DNA from 4 places in the Streptomyces liliiviolaceus genome. Region 4 is predicted to be linked to each of the others. Evidence: riboswitches for the same ligand, from Rfam matches in the RefSeq annotation. Region 4 holds a riboswitch; each other region holds the start of a gene.

Region 1 (4,203 bases), 2.7 Mb from region 4:
GTCCCGGCCGCCTCAAGGTCGTTCACCTCGTCGCGCAGGGCGAGGGCGACCTGGCGGGCGGTGTCGCCGAGGGGCTGGTCGTCGCGGACGAAGGACCAGGCGAGCATGGTGACGGGCCCGGTCAGCATGCCCTTGACCGGCTTGGCGGTGAGCGACTGGGCGTACGTCGTCCAGCGCACCGTCATGGGTTCGGGGCGGGAGATGTCCCCGGCCAGGATCGGCGGGCGGACGTACCGTGTGCCGTAGGACTGGACCCAGCCGTGCTGGGTGGCGAGGTATCCGGTGAGCTGTTCGGCGAAGTACTGCACCATGTCGTTGCGTTCGGGCTCGCCGTGCACGAGCACGTCGAGGCCGGTCTTCTCCTGGAACGAGATCACCTCGCCGATCTCGGCCCTGATGCGCTCCTCGTACCCGGCCGTGTCGATCCGTCCGGCGCGCAGGTCGGCCCGCGCGGCGCGCAGTTCCGTGGTCTGGGGGAACGAGCCGATGGTGGTGGTCGGCAGCAGCGGCAGGCCGAGGTGGGCGCGCTGGGCCGCGGTCCGCTCGGCGTACGGCCGGGAGCGGCGGGCGTCGGCGTCCGTGACGGCGGCGGCCCGGGCCCGTACGGCGGGGTCGCGGGTGATCGCGGATCCGGCGCGGGAGGCCAGGTCGGCCCGGTTGGCGGCGAGTTCGGCGGCGATCGCGCCGGTGCCGCCCGCGAGCCCCTTGGCGAGGGTGACGATCTCACCGGTCTTCTGCCGGGCGAAGGCGAGCCAGCGGCGGATCTGCGGTTCGATGTCGCGTTCCGCGGTGGCGTCGAGGGGGACGTGGAGGAGGGAGCAGGAGGCGGCCACATCGACCCGGTCGGCGAGCCCCAGCAGGGTCCCGAGCGTGGCGAGGGACGTCTCCAGGTCGTTGACCCAGATGTTGCGGCCGTTGACCACTCCGGCGATCAGACGCTTGCCGGGCAGCCCGCCCACGGCGGCGAGCGCGTCCAGGTTGGCGGCCGCCGCCTCGGTGAAGTCCAGCGCCAGACCCTCCACCGGGGCCTTGGCCAGCACCGGCAGGGCGTCGCCGAGCCGGTCGAAGTACGACGCGACCAGCAGCTTCGGGCGGTCGGTCAGGGCGCCCAGGTCACGGTAGGCGCGGGTCGCCGTGTTCAGCTCGGCGGGTGTGCGGTCCTGTACAAGGGCGGGCTCGTCGAGCTGGACCCACTCGGCCCCCGCGGCGCGGAGATCGGCGACGATCTCGGCGTACACGGGCAGCAGCCGGTCGATGAGGGTGAGCGGGTCGAAGTCGGCGGCGACACCCGGCGCGGGCTTGGCGAGCAGGAGGTAGGTGACGGGTCCGACGAGGACGGGACGGGCGGTGAGCCCGAGCGCGAGGGCTTCCCTCAGCTCCGCGACCTGCTTGCCGGAGTCGGCCGTGAAGACGGTGTCCGGGCCCAACTCGGGCACCAGATAGTGGTAGTTCGTGTCGAACCACTTGGTCATCTCCAGCGGCGCCACGTCCTGGGTGCCGCGCGCCATGGCGAAGTAGCCGTCGAGCGCGTCGGCCTCGACGGCGGCGCGGTGGCGTGCGGGGATCGCGCCGACCATGACACCGGCGTCCAGGACGTGGTCGTAGTACGAGAAGTCACCGGTGGGCACCTCGTGGACGCCGGCCTCCGCCAGCTGCCGCCAGTTGGCCCGGCGCAACTCGGCGGCGGTGGCCCGGAGGGTGTCGGCGTCGACCCGGCCCTTCCAGTAGCCCTCGACGGCCTTCTTCAGTTCCCGGTTCTGTCCCTGGCGGGGGTAGCCGTACACGGTGGCCCGTGCCGCCGCGGCTGCGGACTGCGCTGTCACGGAAATCTCCTTCGCGAGATATCTCCCTGGGATCCCGGGACGGGACGCGAGCGCGAAGGGGTGACGGACCGGACGGACTCCGACTTGCGCGCAGAGCGCGGTCGTCCGCTCGGTCAAGTACGCCGACCCGCCCACGAGGTCACCGGGATCTCCGCGCACGAATGGTTCGCGCACGGGCAGTTGGCAGGTCTTCGGACTCGCGGGCACGCCCTCCGTCCGGAGGACACCTACTGGCCGTCGCTTCCCAGACCCGGCCGGGCCCAGTGCGTGTGACGGCGGTCGTTCCCACTCACCGCTGCGGGGCAGTCCCGGATTCCCACCGGGTTCCCTCTTGCGACGCACCCGCCTGGCGGACGGGGCGAACCAGCTGCACCGGCCACCCTACGGGGCGCGGCCCGGTCGTGGAAAACTTTTCAGTGCACGGAGAAGCCGCCGTCGACGAAGACCGACTGACCGGTGACGTACGCGGAGGCGGCGCTCGCCAGGAAGACCGCCGCGCCCGCGAAGTCCTCCGCGAGGCCGTTGCGTCCGACCATCGTGCGCGCCGCGAGGGCCGCCACCTTCTCCGGGTCGGACGACAGACGCCGGTTCAGCGGCGTCATCACGAAGCCCGGCACCAGCGTGTTGACGGTGACCCCGGACGGCGACCAGGCCTCCGCCTGCGAGCGGGCCAGGGACTCCAGCGCCCCCTTGGAGACGCCGTAGGCACCGCTCTGGACGAAGGCGCGGTGGGCCTGCTGCGAAGTGACATGGATGATCCGCCCGAAGCCCCGCCCGGCCATGGCCGGGCCGAAGCGCCGGCCCAGCAGGAAGGGCGCGTCCAGGTTCAGGGCCATGGTGGTGTCCCAGACCTCGTCGCTCAGCTCACTCATCGGCGGCCGGAGGTTGATCCCGGCGCAGTTGACGAGGATGTCGGGCTCACCGAAGGCCTCGACCGCCTGCTCGGCGGCCTCCCGCACCCCGTCACGCGTACCGAGATCAGCGCTGACCCGGGCCGCACGGCAGCCCAGCGCACTCAACTCCTCCACCGTCGCCGTCAGTTCCGCTTCCTTGCGCGCCACGACGACGACGCTCGCCCCGGCGCGCGCCAGCGCCTCGGCGATGCCCCGCCCGATGCCGGAGCTGCCACCGGTCACCAGGGCGACCCGGCCGTCCAGCGAGAACAGTTCTGAGAGGTAGCGCTGCGAGTCCATGGCGGCACCCTAGAAGGGCACAGCCGGGAGCGCACCGGCGGGGGTGCGCTGCGGCCGTGCGGCGAACGGTCCAGGTCAGGACCTTGGCCCCGGGCGAGGAGCGTGTCCCGGCGGGGCTGCCGACTGGCCGGACTCCGTACGCGCCCCGGGTGGCCGCTCAGCCCAGTACGAGCGGCAGTCGTTCGGCGAGGGTGCCCAGCGCGGTCTTCTCCGCGTCGGTCGGCGTCCGCCGTCCGGTGCCGATCAGCAGCGCTGCCTTGTCGGAGAACGAGGGCGGGAACGCGGTCCCGGCGATCTTCTCCAGCGACGCGCGAGCTGCGGCCAGGGTCTCGGCGGGCGGCCCGCTGGTCGAGGCCAGCCGGGAGATCAGGTCGAGGTGGTGCAGGGTCGCTTCGAGGACGTACACGGACAGGTAGTCGCCGACGGTCAGCACCTCGTCGCGGGTGCCGACGCGGGCCGTGGGATCGGCGAGTCCGGCGGCGCGGCCCGCCGCGGAGCCGACGTCGTCGAAGTGGAACTTCAGCAGCTCCGGTTCCCCGTACGCGGCGGCCAGCCGGGGGATCAGCGCGTCCAGCGGATCCTCACCGGCCGGGGTCCCGTCGAGCTGCCAGTAGGTGACCGCGTTCACGGTCGGTTCGGTGTCGGCGGGGGTGACCAGGGTGATCAGGATGTCCTGGGCGTCGATGACCAGGTGGCACACCAGATCCCGCACGAGCCACCCCGTGCAGCCGGACGGCTGCTCGAAGTCCTCGTCCGGCACTTCGGCGACCGCCGTGCGCAACGCGGTCCAGGCGAGCGAGAAGAGATTCACCGCGGCACGGTATGCCGGAACATGACGACGGACAAGCGTATGCGGCGTATACGGACAAACGTATGCGGGGTTCGGCGGGGTCCTCGCGATCACCGGGCGGTGAGCGCCACTCGGCGATCGCGAGGACCCCGCCGGGCTCAGTCCGAGGTGAGGACGACCAGTTGCCGGGTCGCCCGGGTCATTGCGACATAGCGGTCGACCGTTCCCGCGACGCCCGTCCCGTACGACTGCGGGTCGACGAGGACGACCAGGTCGAATTCGAGCCCCTTGGACAGTTCCGGGGTCAGCGACCGGACACGAGGCGTGGCCCGGAACGTCGGATCGCCGATCACGCACGCGATCCCGTCCGCGTGCTCGGCGAGCCAGGTGCCGAGGA
Region 2 (4,203 bases), on a different contig from region 4:
GTTGCGTACGAGGCGGCCGTCGGCGTCGTACGACCGGGAGCTGTGCGCGGCGAGGGTCCGCTCCAGCCAGCGGAGCTGGTCGGTGTCCAGTGATCCCTCGTAGTGCCCGCTGCGGTACGTCGTGTCGATGCTGACGCCGATGACGTTCTCGGCGATCCGGAAGGAGTAGTACATCCGGTCGCCGTCCAGGCTGTTCTGCGTGTAGCCGTGACCGACCGGCCCCGCCCCCGTCCGCCCGGGTTCGAGGTGCGCGGCCAGATACTCGTGCGGGTTGCACAGCCGGCGCCGCTCGTCGGCCGTCACGGTCCGCGCCGAGCGGGCGTGCCGTCGCAGGATCGCTTCGAGCACCTCGCTCTTCGGGTCGTCGCCGGTCCGCAGCGCCTTCGCGTAGGCGGCCCTGTCCGTGTCGGGGACTGACAGCAGCTTGCGGGAGCCCGTCGCGAAGTCGCCGAGCGCGGGCGACAGGCAGCCGCCGGGCAGATCGTCGTGGTTGCCCACCGTCGAGTACCAGGGGATGCGGAGCCCCGGGCTGGTCACCGGCCTTCGCGCGGCCGTGAGGAAGCCGGGGACGGCGGGCAGTCCGCGCCGCTTGTCCAGGTCGCGCAGGGCCGGTTCCTCCGGATGCCAGTAGAGGGGGAGCCCCGAGTCCTGGACGCCTTCGTACGCCGTCGGGTCGCCGGAGTCGGGGGTGATCCGGCCTCCGCTCATCAGCGTGAGGAACCAGTCGAGTTCGAGCACGGAGTTGTTGTCGACGTTGTCACCGGTGGTCATCACGAACGCGGGCGGCAGACCGGTGTGCGGGCCCTCGCCGAGCGCGTTCACCTGCTCCACGAGCGCGACCGCCCCCGCCACGGTCAGCGCCTCCTGGGCACGCCACGCGGCGGCTCCGCCCGAGCGCAGGAACTCCGTGCGCAGCGGGTTCTGCACATCGGTCAGATGCAGGTCGGTGAACTGGACGAAGCACGCGAGCGGGGTCCGCCGGTCCGGACGGCCGGTGGCGGCGGGCGCGAGTTCCTCCCGTACGACCAGGGGCAGGCCGGGGCCCGGGACCAGTCGGCGGTAGGTGCCGGAGCGCGGGCTTCCGCTCAGCCGGGCGGTCGTCTCCAGCGTGGTGGCCGCGTAAGGCGCCGGCCGCCGGGTGGCGCGGGCCGCCCGCGGGACGACCTGCTCGGCGGCGACGGGTGCGGTGGGGGAGCCGGGGCGCCGCGGCGGGACGAGGGTCGCCGCTCCCGCTGCCGCCGTCGCCCCCGCCGCCAGCGCGAGGGTGCCGGAGACGAGCAGCAAGCGACGGCGGTCGACGGCGGCCGCGGCTTCCCCGGCGGACAGGTGCCCCTCGGCCGTGTCCCCTCCGGCGGTTCCGGTCGTGGGTTGGTCCTGCGGCATGGGTCGGTCCTCCGGTGCCTGCGGGCGACGCGCTGAACGGAACCACTCATTCAGTCCGCGGGGGCAGGGGCGTGGCGCCGCCGTGAACACCGCCGGAACAGGAGAAACGTACGAAACGGGCGACGGAGACCGACATCCCCGCCGCGTCCCCGTAGAGCCCTCACCGAGCCCCCGCCGCCCCCCACCGCACTGCCGCACGGCCGTGAAAGCCGCCGTGATAGCTTGCGAAAGCCAGTCGAACCCATGTACGTGGGTCAGGGAATCCGGTGGAAATCCGGAGCTGACGCGCAGCGGTGAGGGTGACGGGCGGGGCATCGGCCACTGGACCGGATCGACGGTCCGGGAAGGCGCCTCGTCCGGGTGAACCCGAGTCCGAAGACCTGCTGGCGGCCTCCGCGGTCCCGAGACGGCGGGGGAGCACCGTACGACCGGGCTCCGCGTTCGAGCCCTCGACGTCTGAGGAACTTCCGTGCCCATCGCACGCCCCACCCGCCCTGCCGCCCTGCTCGTCTCCGGGGTCATTCTGCTGACCGGCTGCGGCGGCGCCGACTCGTCCGGCTCGACCGGCTCGGCCGGCAAGGACTCCGCGGCAGCCGTCACCCTGGAGAACTGCGGTCACACCGTCCGCGTGGAGTCCCCGCCGCGCAAGGCCGTCTCCCTCAACCAGGGCACCACCGAGATCATGCTCTCGCTGGGCCTCGCCGACCGGATGGCCGGCAGCGCCACCTGGACCGACCCGGTGATGAAGGGCCTGGAGAAGGCCGACGCGCAGGTGAAGCGGATCGCCGACAACAACCCGTCCTTCGAACGGGTCCTGGACGCCGACCCCGACTTCGTCGCCGCCTCGTTCGTGTCCACGCTCGGCAAGGGAGGCGTCGCCACCCGCGAGCAGTTCGAGAAGCTCGGCGTACCCGCGTACGTCTCGCCCTCCGACTGCGCGGGCAAGGACAACACCGGGGACGGCGACGGCGCCCGCAAGAAGCCCCTCGGCATCGACGCGATCTATGGCGAGATACGTGACCTGGCCGCGGTGTTCGGCGTGCAGGGGCGGGGCGACAAGCTGGTCGCCGAGCTCCAGCAGCGTATGAAGAAGGCCACCGCGGGCATCGACGCCTCGGACGTCTCCCTCCTGTACTGGTTCGCCAACTCCGAGTCGCCCTACATGGCGGGCTGCTGCGGCGCCCCCGGCATCATCACCCGGGCGTTCGACGCGAAGAACGTCTTCGACGACACCCACGAGGAATGGCCCCAGATCAACTGGGAGACGGTCGCCGACCGCGACCCCGACGTCCTCGTCATCGGCGATCTGACCCGCAAGTCGCAGACCGCCGAGTCCGCGCAGAAGAAGATCGAGTTCCTGGAGTCCGACCCGGTCACCAAGAACATGACCGCCGTGAAGAAGAAGCGGTACGTCCTGCTCAGCGGGCAGGCCATGAACCCGACCATCCGCACCGTCGAGGGCGTCGAACAAGTGGCCGCCGCCCTGCGGGAGTTCGGGCTCAAGGGGTGACCCGCCGTATCGCACGGCCGGGCGTGGGACTGCTCTGCGCGGCCGGCACCGCACTGCTCGTCGCCTCCGTCGCCGTCGCGATCACCATCGGTCCCGCGGACATCCGCGTCGCCGACGTCTGGTCCGTGGTCGCCTCCCATCTGGGGTGGGGGAGTACGGAACTGAGCCCCATCCGCGACGGGATCGTCTGGCAGCTGCGCCTGCCGCGCACCCTGCTGGCCGCCGTCTGCGGGGCCGGACTCGCCGTGTGCGGCGCGGTCATGCAGTCCTTGCTGCGCAACCCGCTCGCCGACCCCTTCGTCCTCGGGGTGTCCTCCGGTGCCTCGACCGGCGCGGTCGTCGTGGTCGTCCTCGGCGCGGGCGGCGGCCTGGTGTCGGTCTCGGCGGGCGCGTTCCTCGGCGCGCTGCTGTCGTTCGGGCTCGTGCTGCTGCTCAGCCACACCCTCGGCGGGACGACGGACCGGGTGGTGCTCAGCGGTGTCGCCGCGATGCAGCTCTTCTCCGCGCTCACCTCCTTCGTGGTGATGACCGCCGCCGACGCCGAGACCACCCGAGGGGTGCTGTTCTGGCTGCTCGGCTCACTGGGCGGGGTCGGCTGGACGGACGTCTGGGTCTGCCTCGCCGTCCTGGTGGTCGCACTGGCGGTCTGTCTGGCGTACGCGCGCACGCTGGACGCGTTCGCCTTCGGCCAGGACGCCGCCGCGACCCTCGGGGTGTCCGTGGCCCGCACCCGGCTGGTGCTGCTGTGCGTGACCGCGCTGCTGACGGCCGCGCTCGTCAGCTCGGCGGGCGCGATCGGCTTCGTCGGTCTCGTCCTGCCGCACGCCGCCCGCGCGTTGGTGGGTTCCGGCCACGCCCGGCTGCTGCCGGTCGCCGCCCTCGCCGGGGCGGTGTTCCTGGTGTGGGTGGACACCCTGGCCCGTACCGTGCTCGACCCCCAGGAGGTGCCCGTGGGCGTGGTCACCTCACTCATCGGCGTACCGGTGTTCGTGCTGGTGCTGTACCGGACGCGGAGGACACGATGACGACCGAGCACGTCGAGACGACCGAGCATGTCAAGACCGCCGAGACCGCCGAGACCGCCGAGGGTGCTGGCCTCCGGGCCGACCGTGTCACCCGTACCGCCGACGGGCGCGTCATCCTGGACGGCGTCAGCATCAGCCCCGCCCCCGGCACCACCGTCGGCCTCCTCGGCCCCAACGGTTCCGGCAAGTCCACGCTCCTGCGCCTGCTCTCCGGCGTCCTCGCCCCCGCCTCGGGCGTGGTCACCCTCGACGGCCGTCCACTCGGCGAACTGGGCCGCCGCGACA
Region 3 (4,203 bases), 2.9 Mb from region 4:
CATCGGGTGCGTGAAGTCCCGGACAAGGGGCACCCGCCGCGAAGACGGCGGTTACGGAAATCGCCGTGCACGACGTACGGAAAAAGAGAGGGCCGGTGGGTTATCCCGCTGTCCGCTTTACTCTGTTTACCGGAGGAGTTGTTTTCGCGTGACTGAAAATGTGTGGGGTTACAAGTCGACCGCGGGTCGTCTGGCGGGTGTGGACCTGACGGGTTACAAGGTCGAGGCCACGGACGGCAGTATCGGCAAGGTCGACAAGCACTCCGACGACGTCGGTGACGCCTACCTGGTGGTCGACACCGGTGTGTGGATCTTCGGCAAGGAGGTCCTGCTTCCCGCCAGCACGGTCGTCAGCATCGACCAGGGCGAGCAGAGGATCATCGTCGACCGCACCAAGCAGCAGATCAAGGACGCTCCGGAGTTCGACCGCGACAAGCACCTGGGCGACCAGGGCTACCGCGACGAACTGGGCACGTACTACGGCACGGGCGGCCCGCAGATCTGAGCCGGACCCGTACCGCATCACGCGACGGCCCCGGGACTCCTCCACGAGTCCCGGGGCCGTCGCGCTGCCCCGGACCGCCCGGCCGGACACGGTATTGAGAAGATCGCCCGTGACGTGAGCGTCCATCGCACCATCGCGTCCCGAAAGGAACCAACGAACCCATGCGTGTCATCGTGGCCCGCGGTCTGACGGAGGTATGCGGATGACCGGCAGCGAAGAGTCCGTCCTGCTGCACACGGCCGGCCGGGCCGCCCACATCACCCTCAACCGCCCGAGAGCCATCAACGCCCTCGACCACGCCATGGTGCGGCGCGTCGACGAGGCGCTGACCGCGTGGGAGCACGACTCCGCGGTGGAGACGGTCGTCCTCACCGGAGCGGGGGAGCGCGGCCTGTGCGCGGGCGGCGACATCCGTGCCGTCCACGACGACGCCCGCGACGGGGACGGCAGCGCCGCGGCCGCGTTCTGGCGCGACGAGTACCGCCTCAACGCCCGTGTCGCCCGCTGGTCCAAGCCGTACGTCGCCGTCATGGACGGCATCGTCATGGGCGGGGGCGTCGGCATCTCCGCGCACGGCAGCGTCCGGGTCGTCACCGAACGGTCGAGGATCGCCATGCCGGAGACCGGCATCGGCTTCGTGCCCGACGTCGGCGGCACCTACCTGCTCTCCCGCGCCCCGGGCGAACTGGGCACCCGGCTCGCGCTGACGGGCGCTGCGATCGGCGCCGGGGACGCCCTGCTGTGCGGACTCGCCGACCACTGCGTACCGTCCGGCGCCCTTCCGCGCTTCACCGCCGACCTCGCGGAACTGCCCGTGAGGGAAGCGCTGGACCGGCATGCGCGGCCCGCGCCGGAAGGGGAGTTGGCCGGGCAGCGGGAGTGGACCGACTCCTGCTTCGCCGCCGACACGGTAGAGGAGATCGTCCAACGGCTGCTCGACCACGGCGATCCGGCGGCGAAGGAGACCGCGCAGACCCTGCTCGCCAAGTCGCCCACCGCACTGAAGGTCACCCTGGCGGCTGTGCGCCGCGCCGGGCGTCTGGATTCCCTGGAGCGCGTGCTGGAGCAGGAGTACCGCGTCTCCTGCGCGGCCCTGACCACGCCCGACCTGGTAGAGGGCATCCGCGCCCAGGTCATCGACAAGGACCGCAACCCACGCTGGTCACCCCCCACCCTCGCCGAGGTCACCACCACCGACGTGGCACGCTTCTTCGAGCCGCTGGGGAAGCACGGGCCGGAGTTGGAGCTGGGGCGCTGACAGGTAAACGTTCGGTGTGAGCAGGTTCTTGTCGGCTCCTGGTCTTGGGCATGCACCCGTCGAGCGGTAGCGTCACTTCGATACCGACGACGGCAGCACGGAAGCCGGTGGGAAACCGGCACGGTCGCGCCACTGTGAACGGTGTGACTCCCCTGAGGGGAGCGCACCGTGAGTCAGACCCGGGGCCGTCGTCCTGTGCACCACCGAGATGGGACGCGAGTTCCCAGAGGAGGCCCCGTCATGGCGCAGCATGTCGCCCCGCCGAGCACCACCCCCGTCGTGCCCGCCAAACTGCCGCTGAAGGACATCGCTCCCTGGGCGGTCTTCATCGGCGTCCTGATGCTGGTCCTGCTGTACTTCGTCGGCGCCGAGCAGGGCGCCACCTCCGTCGTCTCCGGCGAGAACGTCCATGAATGGGTGCACGACGCACGTCACCTGCTCGGCTTCCCCTGCCACTGACGAGGGGCCCCGCACACCCATGAACTCCGCAACGGTAAGAAACCTGCTCGTGCGGGGCATGCTCGCCGGTCTGGCCGCCGGCGTGCTCGCCCTGATCGTCGCCTACTTCCTCGGCGAGCCGAACGTCGACAGCGCCATCGGCTTCGAGGAGTCCCACGCCGCCGCGCACGAGCACGGGCACGAGGTCGAACTCGTCTCCCGCAGCCTGCAGTCGACCGCCGGCCTCGCCACCGGCGTACTGATCTACGGGGTGGCCTTCGGCGGCATCACCGCCCTCGCCTACTGCTTCGCCCTCGGCCGCGTCGGCAATTTCGGCGCCCGTGCCACGGCACTGCTGCTCTCGGGCGCAGCGCTGCTCGCCGTCTACGTCGTGCCGTTCCTGAAGTACCCGGCCAACCCGCCCGCGGTCGGCGACCCCGACACCATCGGCAAACGGACCACCCTGTACCTCCTCATGATGGTGCTGGCCGTGCTCCTCGCGGTCGCCGCGGTGATCGTCGGCAAGCGGCTCGCACCGAAACTGGGCACCTGGTACGCCACCGTCGTCGCCGTTCTCGGCTTCGTCGTCCTGATCGGACTGGCGTACGCGTTCCTGCCCACCGTCAACGAGGTCCCCGGCGACTTCCCGGCCGCCCTGCTCTGGCGGTTCAGGCTCTCCGCCCTCGCCCTGCAGATCACGCTCTGGTCAGGCTTCGGGCTCGTCTTCGGCGAACTGGCCGAACGGCTGCTCCACCCGAAACCCGCCACGGCATCGGCGGCGAGTGCGGCGGCACCCGCCCCGCACTGACCGGCGGCCGCGCGGACTCACCGGTCCGCGCCCGCTCCGGCGGCCTCCAGCGGCTGCCCGAGCCGCAGGTTCCACCGGCCGCCGCGTCCACTGATCGTGGTGGACGTCAGCGGCGGTACATCGATCCGCCAGAAGGCCGCGGCGGGCGCCGCCAGCACGTGCGTCACCGCGGCCCGTACGACTTCCGGTTCGACGACGGCGAGCGTACGGCCGTCCGTGTCGGGAGAGGACTCCAGCCAGCGCGCCACCCGGCCGCAGAAGTCCGCCACGGACTCCCCGCCGTGCGGTGCGGAGGCCGGATCGGCGAGCCAACCGGCCACGGCCTCCGGTTCGGCCGCGCCGACCTCGGCGAGCGTACGGCCGCGCCAGCGCCCCACGTCCAGTCCCGCCAACTCCGCCGACTCCGCCAGTTCCGCCGTTTTCGCCGTGCCCAGGCCGAGTGCGGCGGCCGTCTCACGGCAACGCACCGAGGGAGAGACCACGACGCGCGCGGCCGACGGCAGGGAGCCGGCCGCGGCACGGGCGCGCGCCTCCCCGTCGGCGTCGATCGAACCCCCGTCGTCGAAGCGTGCCTCACGCAGTGCCGAACTCGTCGCGGGCGAGACGAAAGTGATGCGGTGGGTCATGTGCCCGCTTCCCGCGTCGGATTGCTCAGCATGTCCATGCTGGCGGATGCTACCGCCCGGCTGCGTGCGATCATTGCGTGCGCTTTATGTAGTCGGTTGATGCGTCCGGTCAGCGCCTCATCGGCGCCCCCGTCCGCGCCGCCACCTCTCCCGCCGTCACGCCGGGCGCCCTCTCCACGGTGCTCAGCCCGTCCGCCGCGATGTCGAAGACACCCAGATCGGTGATGACGCGATGGACGCAGGCGCGGCCGGTGAGCGGCAGCGTGCAGGTGTCGACGAGCTTCGGCGTCCCGTCCTTGGCGGTGTGCTCCATCAGCACGATCACCCGGCGGGCTCCGTGGACCAGGTCCATCGCACCCCCCATCCCCTTGATCATCTTTCCTGGGACGCTCCAGTTGGCCAGGTCGCCCGTCGAGGAGACCTGCATGGCACCGAGGACGGCGGTGTCGATGTGACCGCCGCGGATCATGCCGAAGGACAGCGCCGAGTCGAAGAAGGAGGCTCCGGGCAGCACGGTCACGGTCTCCTTGCCGGCGTTGATCAGGTCCGGGTCCACCTCACCCTCCAA
Region 4 (4,203 bases):
CCAGCTCCTCGGCGGGATCTGGATCCTGCAGACCTTCCCTGCGCTGGTCGGCGGACTGTTCACGCGCTGGTTCCACCGGTGGGCGCTGCTCGCGGGATGGGCGGTCGGGATGGTGTACGGGACGGTCGCCGCGTACGGGGTCGCGTCGCCGACGCAGAAGCACTTCGGCGGGTCCTCGAAGGAGATTCCCGGGATCGGGGAGATCGGGTACATCGGGCTCACCGCGATCGTGCTGAACGTGGTGGTGACGGTGGTGCTGACGTTCGTCCTGAGGGCGGTCAAGGCGCCGGACGGGATCGACGAGACCTCTGCCGAGGACTACACGGCGGACGCCGGCGACAAGGGAGTCCAGGTGGACCTGCCGCCGGCGACGGCGGGGGCCGGGCACTAGGGGGCACTGGGGAGTTTTCGCCCCCGCCGCCCCTACCCGTCCCGTCACTGTGTCCTCAAACGCCGGACGGGCTGAAAGATTCGCGGACGGTCCGCGAATCTCCAGCCCGTCCGGCGTTTGAGGACAAACGGGGGCGAGGGGGCGCAGCCCCCATGCGTGGACGGGAACGGGTAGGGGCGGCGGGGGCGGATAACCTGGCCCGGTGACCCCACGCGCCCCCATCGTCCTCGACAGCGACCCCGGCATCGACGACGCCGTAGCCCTCCAGTACCTGCTCGGTACGGGCCTGTGGGACCTGAAGGCCTACACCTCCGTGGGCGGCAACCTCCCCGCCGAGCAGACGTACCGCAACGCCCGCGCCCTCGCACGAGCGATGCGCATCGACGCGGACGTCCCCGTCCACCGCGGCGCGGGCCGCCCCCTGACCCGCCTCCCCCACCGCGTCGCCGCCGACTTCCACGGCCCCGCGGGACTCGGCGGCGAGACGCTGCCCGACTCGACCGCGGCGCACCCGGCGGAGTCCTCCGCGCGGACGCTGCTGCGGCTGTCCCGGGAGTACGAAGGCGAGCTGACGGTGTGCGCGACGGGCCCCCTCACCAATGTGGCGGTCGCGCTCCTGGAGGACCCCGGCTTCGCGCGGCGCGTGAAGAAGTTCGTGTTCATGGGCGGCGCGGCACGCGTGCCGGGGAACATCACGCCGGTCGCCGAGTTCAACATGTGGGCCGACCCGGACGCCGCCGAGCTGGTCCTGTCCTCCGGCATCCCTTTCACCATGGTCGACCTGGACGCCTCGCACCGCTGGCTGTTCACGCCCGCCGACCTCGCGGCACTGGAGGCGGCGGGCCCCGGCACCGCGCTCGCGGCCCGGCTGCTGCGGGTCTACATGGAGGCGTACCGCCGCAGCGGCGGGGACGGCACCTGCCCGCTGCACGATCCGCTCGCCGTCGGTGTGTGCGCGGACGAGTCGTTCGTGACGCTCGCGGAGGGGGCGGTCATCGTCGAGTCGGCCGCCGAACTCACCCGTGGCCAGACCGTGTTCGTCCCCTCGGCCGCCGGGCGGGTCTACTATCCCGAGTCGCCCGCGCTGACCGCGAGGGCGCGTCTCACCGGCCGGGTGGCCCTCGGCGCGGGACCGCGCGACTTCTCGAAGGACTTCGTCTCGACCCTGCCCCTGTGGCCGGGGACGGGGACGGGGCCGGGGCCAGGCGACGAGGACGGGCTGGGATCCGTATGACCATCGTGATCCGGCGGGCGGAGCCCGGGGAGTTCGCGGAACTGGGCGAGATCACCGCGCGGGCCTATCTCGGGGACGGGCTGCTCGACTTCGGGGAGAGCGACGCGTATCTCGGCGAGCTGCGGGACGTGGCGAAGCGCGCGGCGGCCGCCGATGTGCTGGTGGCCGTCGAAGCCGTCGCCGGGGAGGGCTCGGGCGGCCCGCCCCGGAGCCGGCTTCTCGGCGGAGTGACCTTCGTGCCGTCCGGCGGGCCCATGGCCGACATCGCGCGGGCGGGCGAGGCCGAGCTGCGGATGCTGGCGGTCGCGAAGGAGGCCCGCGGCCGGGGCGTGGGGACCCTGCTGGTGCGCGCCTGTGTCGACCGCGCCCGGGCCACGGCGGGCTGCGGAGCCGTCGTGCTGTCCACCCAGCGCACCATGCGCAGCGCCCACCGCGTGTACGAGCGCCTCGGCTTCACCCGTACCCCCGTCCGTGACTGGAACCCCTTGCCGGAGCTGGACGACGTCGTGCTCCTCACCTACGAGTTGACGCTCTGACACCTCCCGCTGCACCGTCCGGAGCCGACACGACACAACATGTGGGGGTGCTTCCGGAGCCCGGCACAAGATGTATGCTCGTGCTCGCTGTCGTCGCAGGGGAATCCGGTGCGAATCCGGAACTGTCCCGCAACGGTGTACTTGTATGTGATATGCCCGCATGCCCAGATGTCCGACACCGGATGTCCGCATGCCCGCGTGCCGCGTACGGGAGTCAGTCCGAGGACCTGCCGACAGCGCGCCCAGGCCGTCCGGCCCGGGTGCATGACGTCCGGGCCTCGTGGAGTGGGCCGGTGGACGCGGCGTACCGCTGCCCAGAGCGCGTACCCCCGTGTGCCCCGAACCCCTCTCCCCCGAGGCCCCCGTGCCGAGCGAGGGAGAGCCCCACGTGACCATCGCGCCAGCCGATCCGGTCTCCGCGACAGCGACCCGGGACCAGCAGGACAGGGCCGAGGCCGACGGACCGGGAACCGCGTTGCTGCGGATCCTGACCGACTTCACCGCCGACCTCCCCGGCGCCGACCCCGGCCGGGTCGCCGCCGCCGCGCTGCGCGGCCGGTCCGCCGCCGCGGACATCGCGGAGCTGCGCGAGCTGGCCACGGAGTCGGCCGCCGGTCTCATCTCCGAGGACCCGGTCTACTCGAAGCTGGCCGCCCGTCTGCTGACCGTCACCATCGCCGCGGAGGCCGCCTCGCAGGGCGTGCGCTCCTTCTCGGAGTCGGTCGCCGTCGGCCACCGCGAGGGCCTGATCGCCGACCGCACGGCCGAGTTCGTCCGCCTCCACGCGGCCCGGCTCGACACGCTGATCGACCTTGCGGGCGACGACCGCTTCGGCTACTTCGGGCTGCGCACGCTGCACAGCCGGTACCTGCTGCGGCACCCGATCACCCGATCCGTCATCGAGACGCCCCAGCACTTCATGCTGCGGGTGGCGAGCGGTCTCGCCGAGGACGACACGACCAGGTCCCTCGACGAGGTGGCCTCGCTGTACCGGCTGATGAGCCGCCTCGACTACCTGCCCTCCTCCCCCACGCTCTTCAACTCCGGTACGCGCCACCCGCAGATGTCGTCCTGCTACCTCCTCGACTCCCCGCTGGACGAGCTGGACTCCCTCTACGACCGCTACCACCAGGTGGCCCGCCTCTCGAAGCACGCGGGCGGCATCGGGCTCTCGTACTCCCGGATCCGTTCGCGCGGGTCGCTGATCCGCGGCACGAACGGGCACTCGAACGGGATCGTGCCGTTTCTGAAGACCCTCGACGCCTCGGTCGCCGCGGTGAACCAGGGCGGCCGGCGCAAGGGCGCCGCCGCGGTCTACCTGGAGACCTGGCACTCCGACATCGAGGAGTTCCTGGAGCTGCGCGACAACACCGGTGAGGACGCCCGGCGTACGCACAACCTGAACCTCGCGCACTGGATCCCCGACGAGTTCATGCGCCGGGTGAACGAGAACCGCGACTGGTCGCTGTTCTCCCCCTCGGACGTGCCCGAGCTGGTCGACCTGTGGGGCGACGCGTTCGACGCCGCCTACCGGGGGGCCGAGGAGCGGGGGCTGGCCAGGAAGACCATCCCCGCCCGTGATCTGTACGGCCGCATGATGCGTACCCTCGCGCAGACCGGCAACGGCTGGATGACCTTCAAGGACGCCGCCAACCGCACCGCCAACCAGACGGCGCTGCCCGGCCACACGGTCCACTCCTCGAACCTGTGCACCGAGATCCTGGAGGTCACGGACGACGGGGAGACCGCGGTCTGCAACCTCGGCTCGGTCAACCTCGGCGCCTTCGTGGACGCGGACGCCGGCGACATCGACTGGGAGCGGCTCGACGCGACCGTGAGGACCGCGGTCACCTTCCTCGACCGGGTCGTCGACATCAACTTCTACCCGACCGAGCAGGCGGGCCGCTCCAACGCCAAGTGGCGTCCGGTGGGCCTCGGCGCGATGGGGCTGCAGGACGTCTTCTTCAAGCTGCGGCTGCCGTTCGACTCGCCGCAGGCGCGCGCCCTCTCCACCCGCATCGCCGAGCGGATCATGCTCGCCT

The links. Region 4 has a riboswitch for cobalamin ahead of J8N05_RS35675 (ribonucleoside-diphosphate reductase subunit alpha). Riboswitches for the same ligand answer to the same signal wherever they lie in the genome.
Region 1: another riboswitch for cobalamin. It lies ahead of metE (5-methyltetrahydropteroyltriglutamate--homocysteine S-methyltransferase); the one in region 4 lies ahead of J8N05_RS35675 (ribonucleoside-diphosphate reductase subunit alpha).
Region 2: another riboswitch for cobalamin. It lies ahead of J8N05_RS38490 (ABC transporter substrate-binding protein); the one in region 4 lies ahead of J8N05_RS35675 (ribonucleoside-diphosphate reductase subunit alpha).
Region 3: another riboswitch for cobalamin. It lies ahead of J8N05_RS24070 (CbtB domain-containing protein); the one in region 4 lies ahead of J8N05_RS35675 (ribonucleoside-diphosphate reductase subunit alpha).

What each region holds. Positions count from the first base shown of each region.
Region 1 covers NZ_JAGPYQ010000001.1:5,696,593-5,700,795, reverse strand. The annotation lists gene metE (5-methyltetrahydropteroyltriglutamate--homocysteine S-methyltransferase) at 1-1,823, opposite strand, end outside; cobalamin riboswitch at 1,989-2,206, opposite strand; gene J8N05_RS24800 (SDR family NAD(P)-dependent oxidoreductase) at 2,237-3,016, opposite strand; gene J8N05_RS24795 (maleylpyruvate isomerase N-terminal domain-containing protein) at 3,174-3,827, opposite strand; gene helR (RNA polymerase recycling motor ATPase HelR) at 3,965-4,203, opposite strand, start outside.
Region 2 covers NZ_JAGPYQ010000002.1:712,680-716,882, reverse strand. The annotation lists gene J8N05_RS38495 (TIGR03767 family metallophosphoesterase) at 1-1,383, opposite strand, end outside; cobalamin riboswitch at 1,599-1,785, shown strand; gene J8N05_RS38490 (ABC transporter substrate-binding protein) at 1,853-2,893, shown strand; gene J8N05_RS38485 (FecCD family ABC transporter permease) at 2,890-3,918, shown strand; gene J8N05_RS38480 (ABC transporter ATP-binding protein) at 3,915-4,203, shown strand, end outside.
Region 3 covers NZ_JAGPYQ010000001.1:5,529,443-5,533,645, reverse strand. The annotation lists gene J8N05_RS24080 (PRC-barrel domain-containing protein) at 149-505, shown strand; gene J8N05_RS24075 (enoyl-CoA hydratase/isomerase family protein) at 708-1,763, shown strand; cobalamin riboswitch at 1,837-1,967, shown strand; gene J8N05_RS24070 (CbtB domain-containing protein) at 2,004-2,222, shown strand; gene J8N05_RS24065 (CbtA family protein) at 2,242-3,009, shown strand; gene J8N05_RS24060 (histidine phosphatase family protein) at 3,027-3,635, opposite strand; gene J8N05_RS24055 (CoA transferase subunit B) at 3,745-4,203, opposite strand, start outside.
Region 4 covers NZ_JAGPYQ010000001.1:8,409,437-8,413,639, forward strand. The annotation lists gene mctP (monocarboxylate uptake permease MctP) at 1-391, shown strand, start outside; gene J8N05_RS35665 (nucleoside hydrolase) at 594-1,625, shown strand; gene J8N05_RS35670 (GNAT family N-acetyltransferase) at 1,622-2,161, shown strand; cobalamin riboswitch at 2,236-2,410, shown strand; gene J8N05_RS35675 (ribonucleoside-diphosphate reductase subunit alpha) at 2,550-4,203, shown strand, end outside.